DNA from 2 places in the Ruminococcus sp. RTP21484sp1_RTP21277st1_D2_RTP21277_210401 genome. Region 2 is predicted to be linked to the other one. Evidence: a T-box and tRNA genes for the amino acid it is inferred to sense, from the RefSeq annotation. Region 2 holds a T-box; the other holds one or more tRNA genes.
What was found. A T-box is a leader RNA that pairs with one kind of tRNA and senses whether it is charged. The one in region 2 lies ahead of AB5706_RS01550 (valine--tRNA ligase), so its partner is inferred to be a tRNA-Val.
Positions count from the first base shown of each region.

Region 1 (10,802 bases), on a different contig from region 2:
ACTTCAAAACCTGGATGATTCGGATTCTGATCAATAACTGCAATGAAATGCTTCGGCATAAAGGCCGTGTTTTTCCTACGATGGAAATGGAAGAGGGAATCTTCGAGGAATCAGGCTATGTAGATTGTGAGTGGAAGGAAATCCTGGCATCCCTGGAAGAGAAGTACCAGGTGGTGATGCTTTTGTATTACAGCAAATCCCTTAGTGTAAAGGAAATTGCCGCTCTTCTGGAAATCAGCCAGAATACAGTGCTTACAAGGCTCTCCAGAGCCAGAAAACAGCTTCGTGCAGAGTATGAAGGAGGATATATTCATGGATGATAAATTGTTTGATGTTTTTTCAGAAGAAACAGAAGTGCCGGAATGTGTGCGCAGGCGTGTAGATGAGACATTGGAAATGATAGAGAATTCGGCAGAGTCCGATAGAGGGTATCAGAAAGAAGAAAAAACGGGAAAAGTAATAAATGGCACTGACAGAATGGGAAAAATTGGTACACGGAAAAACTGGAAGCGCAGTTTAATCCTGACATTTGCGGCAGTGATGGCATTTGGTGCCACTGTTTTTGCAGCAGAGAAGTATATAGGAATTTCCGGTTTTTTTCAGGAAGTTGGAAATAAGATGCCGGAAGAAGCCAAGGGGCTGATTGAAAAAGATCCGGTGCAGCAGGAAGATGGCGATTCCATTCTCACTTACACCGTGAAGGAAGCCCTATGTGATAAGAACAGTGTCCAGGTGGTGGTGGAAGTCACAGCGAAAGAAAGAGGCAAATATCTTCTGGCAGGACAAGACACCATGAATGAGGATCCTGTAAGAAATCTTGGAATTGAAAGCGACAAGACAATAGGAGAATATGCCGCAGAAAAAGGGCTGATCATCGTAAAGGTTGGAGCCAGCTTTGATTTTGATTCAGATCTTGGCATTGAAACAGCAGTGGGAGATTATCGAAATCTGGAAGATGATGTAGTAGATTTCTATTCTTCCGCGGTAAAGACAAATGAGAGTAAGAATCTTACCATTTCCTGCATCGGAACTGCCACGCTTCCGGATGCTAAGTGCGTTGATGATGTGATGCGTACAAATATTACTTTCCAGCTGGAAGATAAGAGCCAGGGGAAAAGTATGACCTATGTGCCTGTGGATGGTGAAGGGATAACTGCAGCTGGAAAAGTAAAGATCCTGTCCGCAGATATAGAAGAAACAGAAGTGGGCGATTACGTCACAATCCATTGCATCTTCTTAGAAGAGTGCGACAGTATTTCCCTTGACGTAATGGATCTGAATGGAAATCTGTGGCAGCTTTCCGACCTTGGCGGTGGTTCAGAGGTGGCAGAGGTTGGAAAAGAAGCCACCTTCCAGAGAAGCTATCAGAAAACGGACCTTGCCGACGAAATCGGAATACGGGGATATGACTATGAAACGAATACCACGTATGAGCCGGTAAAAATGAAGCTTAAGAAATAGAATAATCGAAAAAAATCCCCATTCACTGTTTTTTGCAATTAAAACAGTGGGATGGGGACTTATTTGATTTGTTAAATTAAGATTATCCGAACTTTCGCATATTGCTCAGATCGGAAAAATCAATCATTTTGATTTCTTCAATGTTGCCGGTTGAGCCCATTGGGCAAACGGCGTAGTTTCGCGTCTCATTTCCTATAGTAAGCTTTACCACATAATGCCATATGGACCATGATGGAGAGCCAACCGGATAATCACCAAAGCAATAATGAATATCATCAAATCCACCGACTAATTCAGCGAACTCACCGAGAACTGACGGTGATGTGCTAGAGTTCCAACGGTAAGTTACAAAAAATGGCTCATTGGGATCTGCTGCCAGATCGACTGTATGATCGTTATATCTGGTTAAATATTTAAAGCGGCCTGGTTCTCTGAGGTAGGCACTTATAGCGTCCATCTTTTCAAAAGGAGTCATATCAGCAGTTGTAGTTTTGTTAATAATGTCAATCAGCCATGCGTTTTCTGCCTGATCATAATCCAGAACATTTAATGTCACTGTATTTGCAACCGTATAACCTGATAATGAATATTCCCTGAATTCTACAGTGTAGGTTCCTGCTTCGAAAAATTTCACGTATTTGATATAACCGCCTTTTACTTTCTCTAATGAAGTAGTTTCTGAGTCATTGTTTTCTAAAGGAATATCATCAAAGAAACGAGATGAACCACTTCTGTATGCGCTGGTCCGCGAGTCATTTCCATTAAAAATCAAGGAAAAAGAGTTCGGATCCGGATTGTCTGTCTTTATAAAAAGAGGTTTGAGACAATCGGTGTAAATATCTGCCTTCTGTTTGTCCAGACCGTAAATTTCATATGTATATTTAGCTGGTGCATTTTCTTTTTGGTCGTGTGCAGGCAGATCAGCTTTGGAAATCGGTGTGGGTGTAGGAACCGGTGTGGATGTAGGCGTTGGTGTAGGTGTAGGGGTTGCACTTTGGTGGGTACTGTTTGTCTCTCTGTTTGTTGTGCAATGGCCTGTAGAAGACCATTTGGAATAGTATTTTTTTCCTTTAACGGTCATGTAAGTGCGGGTTTGCATATAATATGTAGTCCCGGCACGGAGGCCATTGAGAAAAATTGTGTTGTTTTTGTTACCTTTGACTGTTATAGTTTTTGCATTTTTTAGTTTTGAATTAGTGGCATAGCGCAGCTGGTAACCACTGGTCTGGGAGGTTTGTCTTTTTACTACTACAGTTGCAGCTGCTGTTTTTGCATAGATATTCATTATCTGGGCTTTCGGCGGTAAAATGACAAACTGTTTTTTAGCAGTGCCGGTATAAGTGCCTTTTCCAATAATCTGAACCGTGTAAGTTCCTACTTTTTTGCAGCCTTTAGAGTACTTTACAATATAGTTTTTCTTTTCCTTCAAGACTTTTCCTTTATAAGTTACTCTTACTTTTGGACGCTGTACCTTTTTATTATAAGTAAGCTTTGTGGCTGATAATTTAATCCTGGTATTTTTCACATTTACCCTTGCTGCGGCAAATACCTGGCTTGAACTGCAAAACAGAAGCAGTAAAATGATGAGGCAGAGGTGAATCTGCCGGTGTAGATGATGATTTTTTTTCATGGCTTTTTACTCCTTTTATATGATAAGTTTATTGGGTTTTGTAAAAATATAACTATTTATGACCAGACCGTAGCAGCCATTTCTGGTCAATCTTTTTTACCTCATCATCTGCAAACCGGATATGCAGTCTGACGGAATTGGACAGTTGTACGATTTCCTCTACAGTACCTTCCCCAAATTTGGGATGAGTTACCACATCGTTTACCTGGAATTTTATTTCGCTATGTTTGGCGCTTTTGTAGGCCTGTTCACGGCGGTAGGTGTCCCGGATGGGAACTGTCTTGTCATGGATAGGGTTTTTCAGAGCTTTGTCATAATTGTGCTTCAGAAGGCTTTCTCCGATTCTGTAATAAGGAGTAGGCGCGGCGCCCACAAGAGAACAGCAGTATTTCCAGGCGCTCCCATGCTTTCCTGCCTGCCAGTTATACTGCGCCGGGATTTTCATATTGTATTGCATATAATGGGCGTATTCGTGCTTATAAAGATCCAGGCGATCCTCTTTGGAAAGAGGCTTCTTTACGGCATAACCAATAAACAGAAGGGAAAAATAGAAGCCTTCCTTTTCATGAGAAGAAGCAGGTGTATAAGAGCCAAGTACAGCCTCATCGTAACCAAAGCGGATAGGCACAGAAGCTCCACGAAGCCCAAACCTGCGGTCAAGAGTCTGGAACAAAGCGCGGATCTGAGCTTCGTGTATTGTAGTTTCATTATCAAGAAGTTTACGGATGGATGGGTCGATGTTCATACAGTTACTCCTTTGTGTAAGATGATTATGGCAAAAAAAAGATGCTGCAATCTGCAACATCTATAATAGCGAGAGGGGGATTCGAACCCTCGACACCGCGGGTATGAACCGCGTGCTCTAGCCAACTGAGCTATCTCGCCATATTCATTTCATAAGTATGGGGCCTACAGGGCTCGAACCTGTGACCCTCTGCTTGTAAGGCAGATGCTCTCCCAGCTGAGCTAAGACCCCATATACAAACTGTGAAGTATCTTCTCTTCCGCAGCTCGCTTTGCTATTATACTATCAACTGTCGCAAATTGTCAACAACTTTTTTTACTTTTTTTCAAAAAATTTAGAATTATATTTTTTACTATTTATTTTGGGTCCTTATTTGCAAAAAGCGGAAAACAATTTGGCAAGTAAGGTTCTTTCCAAAATGAGAATTGATGTTATACTGAGTCTGTAAACAAGAAGAGCAAACAAAAGCATACCGGATACCTGCAAGAAGAAAAAGAACGGACGCAGTGTATTCGTATGGTCTCATAAAAAAGAGCTCACAAACATGCCCTGAGATCATAATTGCGATCAGCTGACAATTGTTTTTCCTATTAGGAAACGTCAGTTGGCGATACGAAAAATAGAAGAGGAGAAGATGGTATGAAGATTTTAGATTCCAAATTTATGAAGGGCTTTATCAAAATGGCAGACGATGGTTTCCAGCAGGGCTGGCATGAGAGAAACGGCGGAAACTTAAGCTATCGTCTGAAAGCAGAAGAAGTAGAAATGATCCGTCCACGTCTGAATGCACCAGGCGAGTGGCAGCCTATCGGCACAGAGGTGCCGGGACTTGCAGGAGAGTTTTTCCTGGTAACCGGAAGCGGCAAATATTTCAGAAACATAGCAGTTGACCCGGAAGCATGTCTTGCAATCATTGAACTGGATGATAAAGGTGTTAATTACAGAATCCGCTGGGGACTGGTAGAAGGCGGCCGCCCGACCAGCGAGCTTCCAACCCACCTTATGAATCATGAGGTAAAAAAGAAGCTTACAAACGGCAGACATCGTGTTATTTATCATGCACATACAACCAACACCATCGCATTAACCTTTGTCCTTCCATTGGATGACAAGGTATTTACAAGAGAGCTTTGGGAGTCTGCAACAGAATGCCCGGTTGTTTTTCCAGACGGTGTAGGTGTTGTAGGCTGGATGGTACCAGGCGGAAGAGAAATTGCAGTAAAAACAGCTGAGCTAATGAAGAAATATGACGTTGTCATCTGGGCACATCATGGAATGTTCTGCTCTGGTGAAGATTTTGATCTGACCTTTGGCCTTCTCCATACAGTAGAGAAGTCTGCGGAAATTCTGGTGAAGGTAATGTCCATGGCACCGCGTAAGCTTCAGACCATTACTCCTGACGATTTCCGCGCAGTAGCCAAAGACTTTCATGTTACTTTACCGGAAGAATTTCTTTATGAAAAAGAACAGTAAGTAAATTAATATAATAATGTGAGGTCTGTCTGTGATGAGAAAATTCACAGGCAGATTTTTTACTTTAGAGGAATTTAAGTTTAATAAATGTTTATAAAATGTGAAAAAATTGCTTGACAATTCATTGCCTGTATGCTATTTTAAATAAAAATTTAATTCAACGAACTAAACCAATGAAGCGGGAATAAAAACAATCGTGCACCCACAGAGAGTCCGGGAGGCTGAGAGCCGGGCGGTAAGGCAGTTTGTTAAATGGGCCGCTGAGGGCGCATGGAAAGGCAGAATGCGTGCAGAACAAATGCAGAGAATTGCAGAAGAAATGCAAACATATCTGATTGAAGCATAAAAGTAGATTCTGCAGAAGCCAAGTATTATGCGACGTAGGACATACGTCAGTTGTCAGGAATATGATGGTATTCCGTTAAGAGCACGATTTTATCGTGAAGCAAGGTGGCACCGCGGGTGAATATTCAGACCCGTCCTTGACAGATATGGAAATTCTGTCCTGGACGGGTTTTTTGTGTACTAGAAAATTACTCCGTAATGTTCCTGTTACACCTAAAAACGCTCTGCGAGGATGCGGCGCGCGCACTGTTCAGGAAATAAATCGGGAGGTGTTCTATGTATCCAACATTTGATAAGATCAGGGAAATGGCAGCAGGAGATTACAAAAGAATTCCAATCTGCAAAGAGTTATACGCAGACAGCTACACACCAGTAGAGATGATGCGGATTCTGCAAAAGGCAAGTCATCACTGCTATCTGCTGGAAAGCGCCAGCCAGAGCGAAGCGTGGGGCAGGTATTCTTTTCTGGGATATGACCCTTCCATGGAAATCACCTGCACAGACGGAATCCTGCGAATTCGAAAAACCAGTAAGACGGAAACTTTTGGCAGAAGCGGCAATGCGGCAGAAAGCAGTACAGAAAGCAGTACAGAAGAGGTTCGACAGGTTGCCCATCCAGGCGATGCCATCCGTGAAATCATCAGTCAGTACAAAAGTCCGGTTATGGACGATATGCCCACATTTACCGGCGGCCTGGTAGGCTACTTCTCCTACGACTACATCAAATACAGTGAACCCAAGCTGGAGCTAACAGATAAGGAACAGCAGGATTTCCGGGATCTGGATCTGATGCTGTTTAATGATGTGATCGCATTCGACCATTACCGTCAGAAGGTTCTTCTCATCACAGGTGTGATGACAGATGATCTGGAAAAGTCCTATAAACAGGCCTGTGAAAAACTGGAAGAAATGACAGAGCTGATCAAAAAGGGTGAGAAAAAAATCTTCCCTCCGATCAGGCTTAAATCTGAAATCAAACCTCAGTTCCCTAAAGAAAAATATTGCCAGATGGTGGAAACGGCGAAGCATTATATCCACGAGGGCGATATTTTCCAGGTGGTTTTGTCAAACCCCATGAGGGCAAAAGCAGAGGGCAGCCTGTTTGATACTTACCGTGTTCTGAGAGCCACCAACCCATCTCCCTATATGTTCTATTTTTCCAGTGATGACATTGAAATCGCAGGAGCCTCCCCGGAGACACTGGTGAAATTAGATCATGGCAAGTTAAGCACTTTCCCACTGGCAGGAACAAGGCCGCGAGGAAAAACACCGGAAGAGGACAAAGCACTGGAAGCGGATCTTCTTCAGGATGAAAAAGAGCTTGCCGAGCACAACATGCTTGTGGATCTGGGAAGAAACGATATTGGAAAAATCAGTGAGCTTGGCAGTGTAAAAGTAGAAAAATATCTGATTGTGGAACGTTATTCCTGTGTTATGCACCTTGGCTCTACGGTAACAGGAACCATCAAAAAGGGTAAAGATGCCATAGACGCGGTGGATGCCATCTTACCTGCAGGAACCCTTTCAGGGGCACCGAAATTCCGTGCCTGCCAGATCATTCAGGAACTGGAACAAAGCAAGAGAGGTATTTACGGCGGCGCAATCGGATATGTGGATTTCACAGGAAATCTGGATGTGTGCATTGCAATCCGTCTGGTATATAAGAAAAAAGATGAAATCTGTATCCGGTCGGGAGCCGGAATCGTGGCAGACAGCGTACCGGAAAAAGAATTTGAAGAGTGCCAGAATAAGGCAAGAGCGGTGGTAAGGGCCATCAGCCAGGCAGAGGAGGGATTAGAATGATTTTACTGATTGATAATTACGACAGCTTTTCCTATAACCTGTATCAGCTGATCGGGTCCGTTAATCCGGACATTCAGGTGGTTCGAAATGACGAAATTTCCCTGGGAGAAATAGAGAAGCTGGAACCGGAAGCAATTGTTCTTTCCCCGGGGCCTGGAAGACCGGAGGAGGCCGGAATCTGTATTCCGGTGATCAAAGAGTTCGCTGGAAAAATCCCAATTCTGGGTGTGTGTCTGGGACATCAGAGTATTTGCGAAGCCTTTGGCGGAGTGGTTTCTTATGCAAAAGAACTGAAGCATGGGAAAAGAGATGAGATGATCCAGTACGGTTCCAATGTCCTGTTTAAAGGACTCCCGAAAAAATTCCCGGCAGCAAGATATCATTCCCTGGCAGCAATAGAAGGGACTCTTCCGGAGAAACTGGTTGTAACAGCCAGAGCAGAAGATGGAGAAATCATGGCAGTGGAACATAAGGAATATCCGGTTTACGGTGTGCAGTTTCATCCTGAGTCTGTTATGACTCCCGATGGAAGGAAGATGATTGAGAATTTTCTGGAAGCGCTAAAGGACAACATCAGAGAGGAGCAGAAAAAATGATCAGAGAAAGTATTATCAAATTATCGAAGAAACAGAACTTAACCTATCAGGAAGCAGAAGAGGTAATGGACGAGATTATGAGCGGAAAAGCTACCCCGGTACAGATGTCCGCTTACCTGACTGCTCTGGCGCTGAAAGGGGAAACCATTGATGAGATTACCGCTTCCGCGGCAGGCATGAGAGCACACTGCATCAAGCTGCTTCATGACATGGATGTACTGGAAATCGTAGGGACTGGTGGAGACGGCTCCAATTCCTTTAACATTTCCACCACTGCCTCCCTTGTGATCGCAGCAGGAGGCGTACCGGTAGCAAAGCATGGAAACAGAGCTGCTTCTTCAAAATCCGGAGCCGCAGATGTGCTGGAAGCTCTGGGCGTTAAGATCACAATTCCACCGGAAAAAAGCCAGGAGCTTCTGGAAAAAATCGGAATCTGCTTCCTGTTTGCCCAGAATTATCACATTGCAATGAAGTATGTGGCTCCAATCCGTAAAGAGCTGGGAATCCGTACTGTATTTAATATTCTTGGACCGTTAAGCAACCCTGCTGGCGCAAATATGGAGCTGATGGGTGTTTATGATGAAGCCCTTGTTGAGCCTCTTGCGCAGGTCATGGCAAATCTTGGAGTAACAAGAGGAATGGTAGTCTTCGGACAGGACAGTCTGGATGAAATTTCCATGAGTGCATCGACTTCTGTATGCGAGATCAAAGATGGCAAATTTACATCCTATGTACTCACTCCGGAGCAGTTTGGTTATGAGCGCTGCACAAAAGAGGAGCTTCAGGGAGGAACTCCACAGGAGAACGCCGAAATCACAAAAGCAATTCTGGAAGGCAGAGAGACAGGTGCGAAACGCCATGCAGTTTGCCTGAATGCTGGTGCCGCACTTTATATTGCAGGCAAAGCAGCTTCCATTGAAGCAGGTGTGAAGATGGCAGAACAGCTGATCGACAGTGGGGCTGCCCTGAAGAAACTGGAAGAATTTATAGAAAAGAGCAACTAGGAGTGAAAAATAAACACAAATAATAACAAAAATAACAATAATCACATCGCAAAACAAAATAACACTGAAAAAAATAACAATATAACTCATTTGGATAAAGATGACGACAAGAGAGAATGACATCACAGAGAGTTTTACAGGAGATAGAATGAGTATTTTAAATGAGATAGCAGCGCGCACAAAAGAGCGTATTGCGGAGGAAAAATTTAAAGTCCCATTAAGGGAACTTATCTTACAGCAGAATTCCGATCTGGCAAAACATGCCGAGGAAAAAATCTCTTTTCTGGAGGCATTAAAAAAGCCGGGAATGTCTTACATCTGTGAAGTAAAAAAAGCGTCTCCTTCAAAAGGATTGATCGCACCAGATTTTCCTTATCTGGACATTGCAAAGGAATATGAGCAGGCCGGTGCTTCTGCAATCTCCTGCCTCACAGAGCCCTTTTATTTCCAGGGGGCAGACAGGTATTTGCAGGAAATTTCCCAGGCAGTGAATATTCCGGTACTTCGAAAGGATTTTACAGTAGATGAGTACATGATCTACCAGGCAAAAGCATTTGGGGCTTCCGCTGTACTTCTGATCTGTGCGATTCTTGATAACAGCCAGTTAAAAGCCTTTGGGGAACTGGCACAGGAGCTGGGGCTGGATGCTCTGGTAGAAGCTCATGATCAGTGGGAAGTGGACCGGGCTTTGAATCTTGGAGTCAAAATCGTGGGAGTGAACAACCGGAATCTCCATGATTTTACCGTTGATATGGGAAACAGTATCAGACTGCGGAACATGGCACCGGCTGATACGGTGTTTGTTTCCGAAAGTGGTATTAAGACAGCGGAGGATATCCGTATATTATATGAAAACCAAGTAGATGCAGTCCTGATCGGGGAGACCTTAATGCGCAGCCCTGACAAAAAAACGGCACTTGGGGCATTAAATGCAGGGATTGTCTGAGCTGATCCATGGTGATAAGTGATATTCCATGCACATTCTGGCAATCTAAGATGTACAATGTGCTGATAAAATAGTTGGAAAATAAAAAATTAAAGAAAAGGAATGAAACAGTATGGCAAAATTAAAAATTTGCGGTCTGACCTGCAAAGAGGATATTGAAGCTGTAAATGAAGCAAAACCGGATTTTGCGGGATTCATAATTGAAGTTCCAGGAAGAAGACGAAGCCTTACGGCAGAACAGGTCAAAGTCCTGGTTAAGGGACTGGACAAGGAAATCCTTTCCGTAGGTGTATTCGTAAACGCTGCCCCGGAACTCCCCATTTCCTTATTAAGAGATGGCACCCTATGGGCTGCCCAGCTTCACGGGGATGAAGACGAAGACTACATCGAAAAAATCCAGAATATGACTGGAAAGCCCGTCATCAAGGCCTTTTCCATAAAAACACCCGAAGATGTTCAGCGGGCTCTTCGAAGCCCTGCCGACTACATCCTCTTAGATCAGGGCGCAGGAGGAACCGGCGAACCTTTTGATTGGACCCTGGTTCCCCCAGTCCGCCGCCCATTCTTCCTTGCAGGAGGAATCGGTCCCGAAAACATCCGCAGCGCCATCGGAACCTTACACCCATGGGCTGTAGACCTGAGCAGCAGCCTGGAAACCGATGGAAGAAAAGACCGGGCGAAAATCCAGCAGATTGCCCGTATGCTGAAGCAGATTAATACACTGGAAGCATACAGAAAAGAGCGAGAAGCAGATTTAGAGTGAAGAGTGAAGAAAGTAATTCATATACAAAACAGCGAA
Region 1 covers NZ_JBCOMJ010000036.1:31,876-42,677, forward strand. The annotation lists gene AB5706_RS19525 (sigma-70 family RNA polymerase sigma factor) at 1-320, shown strand, start outside; gene AB5706_RS19530 (hypothetical protein) at 313-1,461, shown strand; gene AB5706_RS19535 (hypothetical protein) at 1,544-3,091, opposite strand; gene AB5706_RS19540 (hypothetical protein) at 3,144-3,836, opposite strand; tRNA gene AB5706_RS19545 (tRNA-Met) at 3,903-3,976, opposite strand; tRNA gene AB5706_RS19550 (tRNA-Val) at 3,995-4,067, opposite strand; gene rhaD (rhamnulose-1-phosphate aldolase) at 4,476-5,309, shown strand; gene AB5706_RS19560 (hypothetical protein) at 5,506-5,655, shown strand; gene trpE (anthranilate synthase component I) at 5,931-7,457, shown strand; gene AB5706_RS19570 (aminodeoxychorismate/anthranilate synthase component II) at 7,454-8,053, shown strand; gene trpD (anthranilate phosphoribosyltransferase) at 8,050-9,057, shown strand; gene trpC (indole-3-glycerol phosphate synthase TrpC) at 9,206-10,003, shown strand; gene AB5706_RS19585 (phosphoribosylanthranilate isomerase) at 10,116-10,766, shown strand.
Region 1: it encodes a tRNA-Val, which carries the amino acid that the T-box ahead of AB5706_RS01550 (valine--tRNA ligase) is inferred to sense. The anticodon was not compared.

Region 2 (10,802 bases):
GCGGAACTGGATGCCAATGTGGCAAAGCTGAATGACAACGAAGCGCAGTATGCTTCCGGCCTGGAACAGTATAATTCCGGTGCCCGGCAAATTGCGGAAAATGAGGCAAAGCTTACTTCCGGTGAGCAAGAGATTGCAGAAAATGAGGCAAAACTTGCCGATGGTGAGAAAGAAATCGCAGACAATGAGAAGAAGCTTGCAGACGGTGAAAAAGAGATTACAGACAATGTGAAAAAGCTTCAGGATGCGGCTAAAGACTTGAAAAAAGGCGAGAAAGACCTTGCAGACGGAAAGAAAGAGTACGAAGACGCCAAAAAAGATGCTGAGGATGAGATTGCCGAGAATCAGCAGAAGCTGGATGATGCGAAAAAGGAGCTGGAAGATCTGGAAATGCCGGAGTGGATGGTCACAGATAGGGAGGCTCTTCCGGAATATACGGATTACGGTGATAATGCAGATCGTCTTCGAAACATCGGTCAGGTTTTCCCGGTCATCTTTTTCCTGGTAGCGGCATTGATCAGTCTTACCACTATGACTCGTATGGTGGAGGAGCAGCGAACCCAGATCGGTACCTTGAAGGCATTGGGATATAAGAAGTCTGCTATTGCAGCAAAATACATCTGTTATGCATTTTTTGCAACTCTTCTTGGCAGTGTGCTGGGAATGCTGATCGGAGAGAAAATCATTCCATACATTATTATAACTGCTTATGGAATTATGTATCATAACGTGGCAAATACCATTTCCATTGATTATCAGCCTGGCTTCGCACTGATCGCTTCCGCAGCCTCTGTTGTATGTACAGTTGGAGCCACTCTTTTCGCAAGTGGAAAGGAGCTGCAGGAGACACCGGCCTCTCTTATGCGCCCACCGGCTCCGAAAGAGGGCAAGCGGGTATTGCTGGAGCGGCTCACATTTATATGGAAGCATTTAAGCTTTTCCTGGAAGTCCACAATTCGAAATCTTTTCCGTTACAAGAAGCGCCTGATCATGACGGTCTTTGGAATTGCAGGAAGCATGGGACTGATGCTGGTTGGCTTTGGGATTCAGGATTCCATCAGTGATATTGCCGCTATTCAGTACCGGGAGCTTCAGCATTATGACGGAATGGTGATTGAGGACAGCGATGCTACAGAGGAAGAACATGCAGAGCTGTTTGAATATATGAAGGAAAATGAGCAAATCGCCCATTGCAATCGGGTACAGATGACGAAGATCAGTGCTCCGAAAGGCAGCTCCAGCGTCAGTATTTATCTGTTTGTGCCAGAGAGCCTGAGTGAGTTTGCAAGGGATGTAACCTTAAAGAACCGTATTACCGGGGAAACATATGAGCTTACCGACGAAGGTGCTGCTATTTCCGAGAAAACAGCATCCCTGCTGGGATTAAAGGTGGGAGATATGATTCCCCTAAAAAAGGGAGATAAGGAATATAAGGTGAGGGTGGCTGTGATCACAGAGAATTATATGAGCCATTACCTTTATATGACGCCCAGGGTTTATGAGCAGACGTTCGGGGAAAAGCCGGAGTATGAGAACATTGTGTTTACTATGCAGGAAGACTGCAAGGATGATCTGGAAATGGCAGGAAGCCGGATCCTTGCTAATCCTGGTGCTCTCAGCATCAGTTATACCAGTAGTCTGGCATCACAGGTTGACCGTATGCTGAGCACTCTGGATGCGGTGATCCTGGTGCTGATCGTTTCCGCAGGAATGCTGGCTTTTGTGGTATTGTATAATCTGAATAATATCAATATTACAGAAAGACAGAGGGAGCTGGCAACTTTGAAGGTGCTTGGCTTCTATGACGGAGAGGTCTCCCAGTATGTGCTTCGGGAAAACGTGATCCTGACAGTGCTTGGAATTATGTTTGGAGCAGTGTTTGGAATTCTCATTCACAGGTATGTGATTACTACGGTTGAGGTGGATGCAGTTATGTTTGGACGTAATATTAAGCCGTTGAGCTTTTTATACAGTGGAATTCTGACAAGCATATTTTCCATTGTGGTGAATGGGGTGATGCATTTTAAGCTGAAAACCATTGATATGGTGGAATCCTTAAAGAGTGTGGAATAAAAATTATTGTAATTGTGAAATTTTTAAATTAGCTTGACAAGCCGGAAGAATGCAATTATAGTTATATCCATAAAAGTGGCGGCTTTTTCCGGATATTTACAAGGAGATCAGACCGCTGCAGCGAAAAGCGTTGAAGAAGAGGAGTAAGTAAATGCCCTCCCAGAGAGAAATGTCCAGGGATAACTGTGGTGGAAGACATTTTGAGATCCGCATTCACTGAAGGTAGCTTCTGAGCCGGGAAACTGAACAAGCAGTGATATCTGCAGTAAGTTTTCACGCAATTCCAGCGTTACAGGAAAGAGATATGTGTACAACAGAGCGAAGACTGTAAATGAATTCAGGGAAACAGTACTTTGCATTTTGCACATAATGAAGGTGGTACCGCGTTAATTTCGCCCTTCACACAATTGTGTGAGGGGCTCTTTTTTTAGGAGGAAAATCATGAGCAAAGAACTTGCAAAGACCTACGATCCAAAAGGAATCGAGGAACGTCTTTACCAGAAATGGATGGACAACGGATATTTTCATGCAAAAGTAAACCCGGATAAGAAACCATTTACCATTGTTATGCCGCCGCCAAACGTAACCGGACAGCTGCATATGGGACATGCACTTGATGAAACTATGCAGGACATTCTCATCCGTTTCAAGAGAATGCAGGGCTACGAAGCACTGTGGCAGCCGGGAACTGACCATGCAGCTATTGCTACAGAGGTTAAGGTTACTGAGAAACTGAAAAAAGAAGGCATCGACAAGGCAGAAATCGGCCGTGAGAAATTCCTGGAATATGCCTGGGAGTGGAAAGAAGAGTACGGCGGAAAAATTATCAACCAGCTGAAGAAACTTGGTGCTTCCGCAGACTGGGAGAGAGAGCGTTTCACCATGGACGAAGGCTGCTCCAAGGCCGTACAGGAAGTTTTCATCAAGTTATATGAAAAAGGCTACATCTACAAAGGTTCCCGTATCATCAACTGGTGTCCGGTATGCCAGACTTCCATTTCCGATGCAGAGGTTGAGCATGAGGATCAGGACGGATTTTTCTGGCACATCAATTATCCGGTTGTTGGAGAAGAAGGAAAATTCGTGGAAATTGCAACAACACGTCCGGAAACACTTCTTGGAGATACTGCAGTTGCAGTAAACCCGGATGATGACCGTTACAAAGACATTGTTGGCAAAATGCTGAAGCTTCCCCTCACAGACAGAGAGATCCCGGTTATTGCCGATGAGTATGTTGATAAAGAATTTGGTACCGGATGCGTAAAAATCACACCGGCACATGATCCTAACGATTTCGAGGTTGGAAAGAGACACAATCTTCCAGAAATAAACATCATGAATGATGATGCTACCATCAATGAGCTGGGTGGTAAATACGCCGGCATGGATCGTTATGAGGCAAGAAAAGCCATGGTAGAGGATCTGGACAAGCTTGGCCTTCTGGTAAAGGTTGTTCCGCACAATCACAGCGTTGGAACACATGACCGCTGCCATGCAACCGTAGAGCCGATGATCAAGCCTCAGTGGTTTGTAAAGATGGATGAAATGGCAAAAGCTGCTATCAAGACTCTTGAGGATGGAGATCTGAAATTCGTTCCAGAGCGTTTTGACAAGACTTACCTTCACTGGCTGGAGAACATCCGTGACTGGTGTATTTCCCGTCAGCTGTGGTGGGGACACAGAATTCCGGCTTACTACTGCGATGAGTGTGGTGAGACTGTAGTTGCAAGAGAAATGCCGGAAAAATGTCCGAAATGCGGATGTACGCATCTTCATCAGGACGAGGATACTCTGGATACCTGGTTCAGCTCTGCTCTGTGGCCATTTTCCACACTTGGCTGGCCGGATAAGACACCGGAACTGGAGTACTTCTATCCAACAGATGTGCTGGTAACCGGATATGACATTATTTTCTTTTGGGTTATCCGTATGGTATTCTCTGCTCTTGAGCAGACTGGCAAGACACCGTTCCATCATGTACTGATCCATGGTCTGGTAAGAGATTCCCAGGGACGCAAGATGAGTAAATCCCTTGGAAATGGTATTGACCCGCTGGAAGTAATCGACAAGTACGGCGCAGATGCTCTTCGTCTTACTCTGATGACTGGTAATGCACCTGGAAACGATATGCGTTTCTACTGGGAGCGTGTAGAATCCAGCCGTAACTTTGCAAATAAGATCTGGAATGCTTCCCGTTTCGTTCTTATGAATCTGGAAGGAAAGGATGTAACGGAGCCGGAGATTGGTTCTCTTTGCGCTGAGGACAAATGGATCCTTTCCAGACTGAACAATGTGATCAAAGAAGTAACCGACAATATGGAAAAATATGAGCTGGGTATTGCGGTTCAGAAAATCTATGATTTCCTGTGGGATGAGCTTTGCGACTGGTACATTGAGATCGCCAAGGTTCGTCTGTGGAAGGCAGAAGAGGATCCAAAGGCGGCAAACGAGGCTCTCTGGACACTTCGCACAGCGCTGACCCAGGGACTGAAGCTACTTCATCCGTTTATGCCATTTATCACAGAGGAAATCTACTGCACACTGCTTCCGGAGGAAGAGTCCATTATGATCTCTGACTGGCCGGTATATAAGGACGAGTGGAATTCTCCTGAGGCTGAGCTTGCAATCGGAAGCTTCCAGGAGGTTGTCCGCGGCATCCGTAACACAAGAACCAGTATGAATGTTCCGCAGAACAGAAAGACACATCTGATCATTGTTGGAAAAGATGCTGCTATCTGTCAGATGTATGAGAACAGCAAGAAATCCTTTGCAAACCTTGCTTTTGCAAAAGAAATCCATGTTCAGCAGGATAAGACTGGTATCGGTGAGGATGCAGTTTCTGTTGTTGTTTCCAATGCAGTTGTTTATATGCCTCTGGAAGACCTTGTTGACAAGGAAAAAGAACTTGAGAGACTGACAAAGGAGCAGGAGAGACTGACTAAGGAAATCGCCCGCTGTGAGGGAATGCTGAATAATCCAAATTTCGTAAATAAGGCTCCTGCTGCCAAGGTTGATGCAGAGAAGGAGAAGCTTGCGAAGTACAAAGAGATGAAAGATAAGGTTGAAACACAGCTTGAGCAGCTTAAGAGATAAAAAGGAGATTTTGCATGAAGCTGAGCAAATTTTGCAATAAGATTTCCCTGATTCTCCAGGCACTCTGGTGCGCAGTGCTCTATTTCCTTATAGAGGCACTGTGCCGCCACTCTGTAGTGGAGGCCTGGGATTATATGACGGGAAAACCGTTGGTATTTGCTTATAATACGATGTTTATTTTTACTACAATGCTGATCGTTTATCTGTTTCACAGGCGGTGCTTCTGGAGAGTTGTGGTTTCCGTTTTCTGGCTGTTTCTGGGAATCGTAAACTGCATTCTTCTGATGAACCGTGTTACACCATTTACCGGACCGGATCTGCATATGCTGACGGATGGTATTGCGATCATGCAGAAATATCTGCCGTTTTATGGTGTGGTGATCGGATGTATTTTGATCGGAATTGTGGTGCTGGGGCTTTTGATCCTACTGGTCAAGGGACCGAAGTATGAACAGAAGATTAAGTACCGGTATGTGATTCCGCTGGTAATTGCTGGTTTTGTGGCTTTTGGAGGCGTGACACAGCTGGCTCTTGAAAAAAGGGTTTTGTCTAATTATTTTGGCAATATCGCGTTTGCTTATGAGGATTATGGTTATCCTTATTGTCTGGCGACTACTATTTTTAATACAGGTATCAGTGAGCCGAGGGATTATTCTGAGGATGAGATTAACCGGATCGAGAAGACAGAGTCCAATCTTCCAAAGACCAAGGAGGATGGAAAGAGACCGAATATTCTGTTCCTTCAGCTTGAGTCTTTCTTTGACCCGACACTGGTAAATTACCTGGATATTTCTGAAGATCCAATCCCGAACTTCAGGAAGCTGATGAAAGAGTATTCTTCCGGATATTACAAGGTTCCTTCTGTTGGAGCCGGTACGGCAAATACGGAATTTGAGACCATTACAGGTATGAGTCTTCACTATTTTGGACCAGGTGAATATCCTTATAAGAGTATTCTTAAGGAGACTACCTGTGAAAGTGTGCCCTATGTTCTGAAAAATCTGGGGTATTCCACACATGCGGTACATAATAATGAAGCCAACTTCTATGGAAGAAGGTCTGTTTTCCCCAATCTGGGATTTGACACCTTTACCTCTGAAGAGTATATGGCAGATGAGAACCTGCAGAATCCTCTTGGATGGGTAAAAGACAGTGTGTTGACGGATGAGATCATTAAGTGTCTGGATTCTACTGACAGTCCGGATTATGTGTATACCATTTCCGTGCAGGGACATGGTGATTATCCAAGCGAGCCCATTCTGGACAATCCTTCTATTACAGTTTCCGGTTCTCCTACGGATGAGCTGAATTGTAAATGGGAGTACTATGTGAATCAGATTCATGAGATGGATCAGTTTGTGAAAGAGTTAACAGATGCTTTGGCAGACTATCCGGAGGATGTAATCCTGGTTATGTATGGGGATCATCTGCCGACTATGGGACTGACTGTGGAGGATCTGAAAAATAAGTATCTTTTCCAGACGGAGTATGTAATCTGGGATAATATGGGACTTACCAAGAAAGATGAGAATCTGGCTTCTTATCAGATCGCAGCAGAGGTTCTGGACAGAGTTGGTATTCATGAGGGTACGATCATGAAATATCATCAGGCAAGAAGAAATACCAAGAATTATCAGGTCGATCTGGAAACTCTGCAGTATGATGTGCTGTACGGTCAGCGATATGCTTATGGAGGAGAAAATCCTTTTGAGAGAATGAAGATGCGGATGGGACTTTATGATGTGACCTTAGATTCCATTCGGTTAGTGTCGGATACAGATTGGACTTATTATATCCAAGGCACGAATTTCACCCCGTCCAGTCAGGTGAAGCTGAATGGAGAGTGGTATGATACGGCATATGTAAGTCCGAACATGCTGGTGATCTCGGGTACGGAGCTGTCGGATTTTGACAGACTGGCAGTTGTACAGAGAAGTAACAGCTCGACGAGGAAGGCTCTTAGCAAGAGCTTTGACAGAGCGGTTTATGCATTGTATGATAGTCAGTGGAAAGTGAATTCCCGATAGGAACGTTTCCTGGCTGGGCACCTGGTCTCATCAGGTCTGCTCTGAGCGCGGTGTGCGGCCAAAAAAATTAAAAACATCAGAATTTTGCTGAAACCGAAGAAAGGAGAGGACAAATTTGCTCCGCTGGAGCTCAGACTGTGTCCTCTTCTTTTTTAACCCTAAATTCTGCCGTATGAGATTTTTTCGGAACCTCTCTGATTTCTTCTGTGCGAGGTTTGTCGGATAAAAAGTTACGATTAGGGGTGGACTTCTGGTGTGACTATTATATAATGGTAGAGGAATGGAACTATTCAGAAGGCAGTATATTCTGCCAGACTTACGATGAGAATGAAAAGTTACGGATGAAATACGATAGATAAATGGTGGTTAAGATTATGAATTATGAGGAAGCGGTTGCTTATATTGAGGAGACTCCGAAGTTTACAAAAAAGAACAGCCTGGAGCATACAAAGGAATGCCTGAGGAGACTGGGAAATCCACAGGAGAAGTTTAAGGTGATACATGTTGCGGGAACGAATGGGAAGGGGAGTACCTGTGCGTTTCTCACATCTATTCTCAGGGAGGCAGGGTATTCCTGCGGCCTGTTTACGTCTCCCCATCTGGTGAAGATCAACGAGCGGTTTCAGATCAATGAGGTGAATATTGATGATGACACCTTTTTGAAAGCTTTTGAGAGAGTGAAAGTGCTGGCGGACGAGCTTGTGGCTGAAGGAAGTTACCATCCTACTTATTTTGAAATGCTGTTTCTTATGGGAATGGTGATCTTTGCAGAGGCAGGGGTGGACTATGTGACTTTGGAAACCGGGCTTGGCGGAAGGCTGGATGCGACTACAGCGGTAGAGAATCCTGTAGCTTGCGTGATTACATCTATCAGTCTGGATCATATGCAGTTTTTGGGAAATACGGTAAGAGAGATTGCAGGGGAGAAGGCTGGAATCATTGTTCCGGGAGTTCCTGTAATCTATGATGGAAATGACAAGGATGCGGCAGAAGTGATCGCTGCGAAGGCAAAGGAGCTTGGAAGCCCGGCTTATAAAGTAGTTCAGGCTGGAGCAAAGGTACTGGGAAATAATAAAGACGGCATTGATTTTTCCCTGGAGGACGATTATTATGGGGATACCAGGTTCCATATTCCTTTTATTGCATGGTATCAGGTGATGAACGCATCTCTGGCGCTTACAACTATGGAAGTGCTGAAAGACAGGATTCCGGTGACCATGGAACAGCTGCAGGCAGGAATTGCAAATACCAGATGGCAGGGCAGAATGGAGACCATTTTGCCGGGCGTGATCGTGGATGGTGCACATAATGAGGATGGCGTGCGCAGGTTTGTGGAGACTGCAGAGCGGTTTCAGAAGGAGTATCCGCTGACACTTTTATTTTCTGCGGTGAATGATAAGGATTATCAGGATATGATCCATACAATTTGCAGCAGAATAAAATTCCGTAAAGTTGTAACCACAGAGGTTGGGGGATACCGTGAGGTGCCGTCTGCGGAGCTGGCAGAGATCTTTTGCAAAGAAGGCTGTAAGGATATTGGAAACTCTGATAATATTGAAGAAGCTTTTCATATGGCGCACGAGGCCAAAGGAGAGGACGGAATGCTGTTTTGCGTGGGTTCTCTTTACCTGGTGGGAGAGATTAAGACACTCTTGTTGAAAAAGTAAATTGTCTGCAAGAAAACATGGGATTTCTGGTTGATTTTCCAGGAGTCTGTGGAGGAATTTTATGATCGATTACGAAGAGGAACTTAAGAAATTTGAGCCCTGTCTGGATGTGACAGACGCGGAAGAGGCTATTTACGATAGAGAGCTGACGGATATTCTGGACATTCTTCAGGAAATGCTCAGGGAGTCCAAAAGCGGACGCAGGATGAAATAGAATAGGAGATACTTAATGAACTGTATGAATTGCGGCGCGTTCCTGGCTGACAAGGATCTGGATTACTGTCCTCATTGCGGGTGCAACGTCCTGATCCAGAAAAAGGTGGAGTATCTATCCAAACTTTATTACAATCAGGGCTTGGAGAAGGCAAGTATCCGGGACCTTTCAGGAGCTGTTAACTGTCTGAAGCAGAGCCTTACCTTTAACAAGAGAAATATCCAGGCGAGAAATCTTCTGGGTCTTGTGTATTTTGAAATGGGAGAGGTGGTCGCTGCTCTTAGCGAGTGGGTGATCAGTAAGAATCTGCAGTCTACCCGGAATATTGCGAATGAATATATTAATCGTCTTCAGGCGAATTCGAATAAACTGGATGCTATTAATGAGACAATAAGAAAATATAATAATGCCCTGGCTCTTTGCAGGGAAGGTCATGAGGATATGGCTGCTATTCAGCTTCGCAAAATTCTGAACCAGAATACCAAGCTGATCAAAGGCTATCACCTGCTGGCGCTGATCTATATGAAGAATCATGACTGGGGCAAGGCAAGAAGAACCTTGAAAAAGGCGGTTCGTATTGATAAGACCAATACAACTACATTACGTTTTCTTCGTGAAGTAGATGAGAGAACTGGTGTAACGACCAGACTTGAGAAACAGAAAAAAGGACTTTTTGGTGCCAAGGGCAAGACAGAAGGTTCGGATGAGATTTCCAGAAGTACTGTGGTACAGCCGGCAGTTTACAGGGAAAATTCCAGAATTTCACTGTTTGTGACACTTATGGCGGGTGTGGCAGCAGGTGCGGCTGCATTTTGGTTTCTGGCAGTTCCGGCTATCAAGCAGGGGATTTACAGAGAAGCCAATCAACAGATTGTAAAGTACAGCGAGTCTCTGGTCAGCCAGGGTGCGGAGCTTTCCAAAGCCCAGGGTGAGGCGAAGGAATCCGGAGATGTGGCAGAGGAAATCACCCAGCAGCTTGATGCCGAGCAGAAGAAGAGTACCAGTTATCAGGCACTTCTGAATGCGTATGCAGCTTATACACAGAATGAGTATGATGCAGCTGCATTGGAAATCCAGAAGGTTTATGAAGATCAGCTGGGAGATGATGTAATGGGAATTTACAATACCATCTGTTCAGCTACTGGTGTGTCTGGAATCACGGAAGACAGTAAGTCTGAGGGCAGCGAAGATTCCTCTGATTCCGAAAGCAATGATGGAACTGACAATACAACAGATGGTTCTGAAACGGATTCCTCTGGTTATGACAGTTCTTACAATGATGCATCTGGTGACAGTGGGTATGATGAATCCGGATATTCTGATTACAGCGACGAAAACGGCTATTATGATGAAAATGGTGATTTTCAGTATTATGAATAAAAATTTCTGAATTACAATAATGAGAAACCTCTGAACCGGGGATGTGCGGGATAGACCTGCACATCTCTTTTTCTTTTTTCTGTGCAGAGGGTCAAAATAGAGTAAAAAAGGGGGAATTTATTTATGAAACCTGTTTTTGAAACTACGGGAACCTGTCTGAATATTAAACTGCCTGAGGAACTGGATCATCCGGCTTCTGAGCTGATCCGGAGAGAATCAGACAGGATTATGGGAAAAATATATATCAGAACCATTTGTTTTGACTTTGGAAATACTGTTTTTATGGACAGTTCGGGCGTAGGTTTGATCATGGGGAGATACCGGGCTCTGGGGATGCGCTCTGGCTGC
Region 2 covers NZ_JBCOMJ010000002.1:62,384-73,185, reverse strand. The annotation lists gene AB5706_RS01555 (FtsX-like permease family protein) at 1-2,073, shown strand, start outside; T-box leader at 2,195-2,476, shown strand; gene AB5706_RS01550 (valine--tRNA ligase) at 2,515-5,166, shown strand; gene AB5706_RS01545 (LTA synthase family protein) at 5,181-7,193, shown strand; gene AB5706_RS01540 (bifunctional folylpolyglutamate synthase/dihydrofolate synthase) at 7,568-8,860, shown strand; gene AB5706_RS01535 (hypothetical protein) at 8,922-9,074, shown strand; gene AB5706_RS01530 (tetratricopeptide repeat protein) at 9,090-10,454, shown strand; gene AB5706_RS01525 (STAS domain-containing protein) at 10,578-10,802, shown strand, end outside.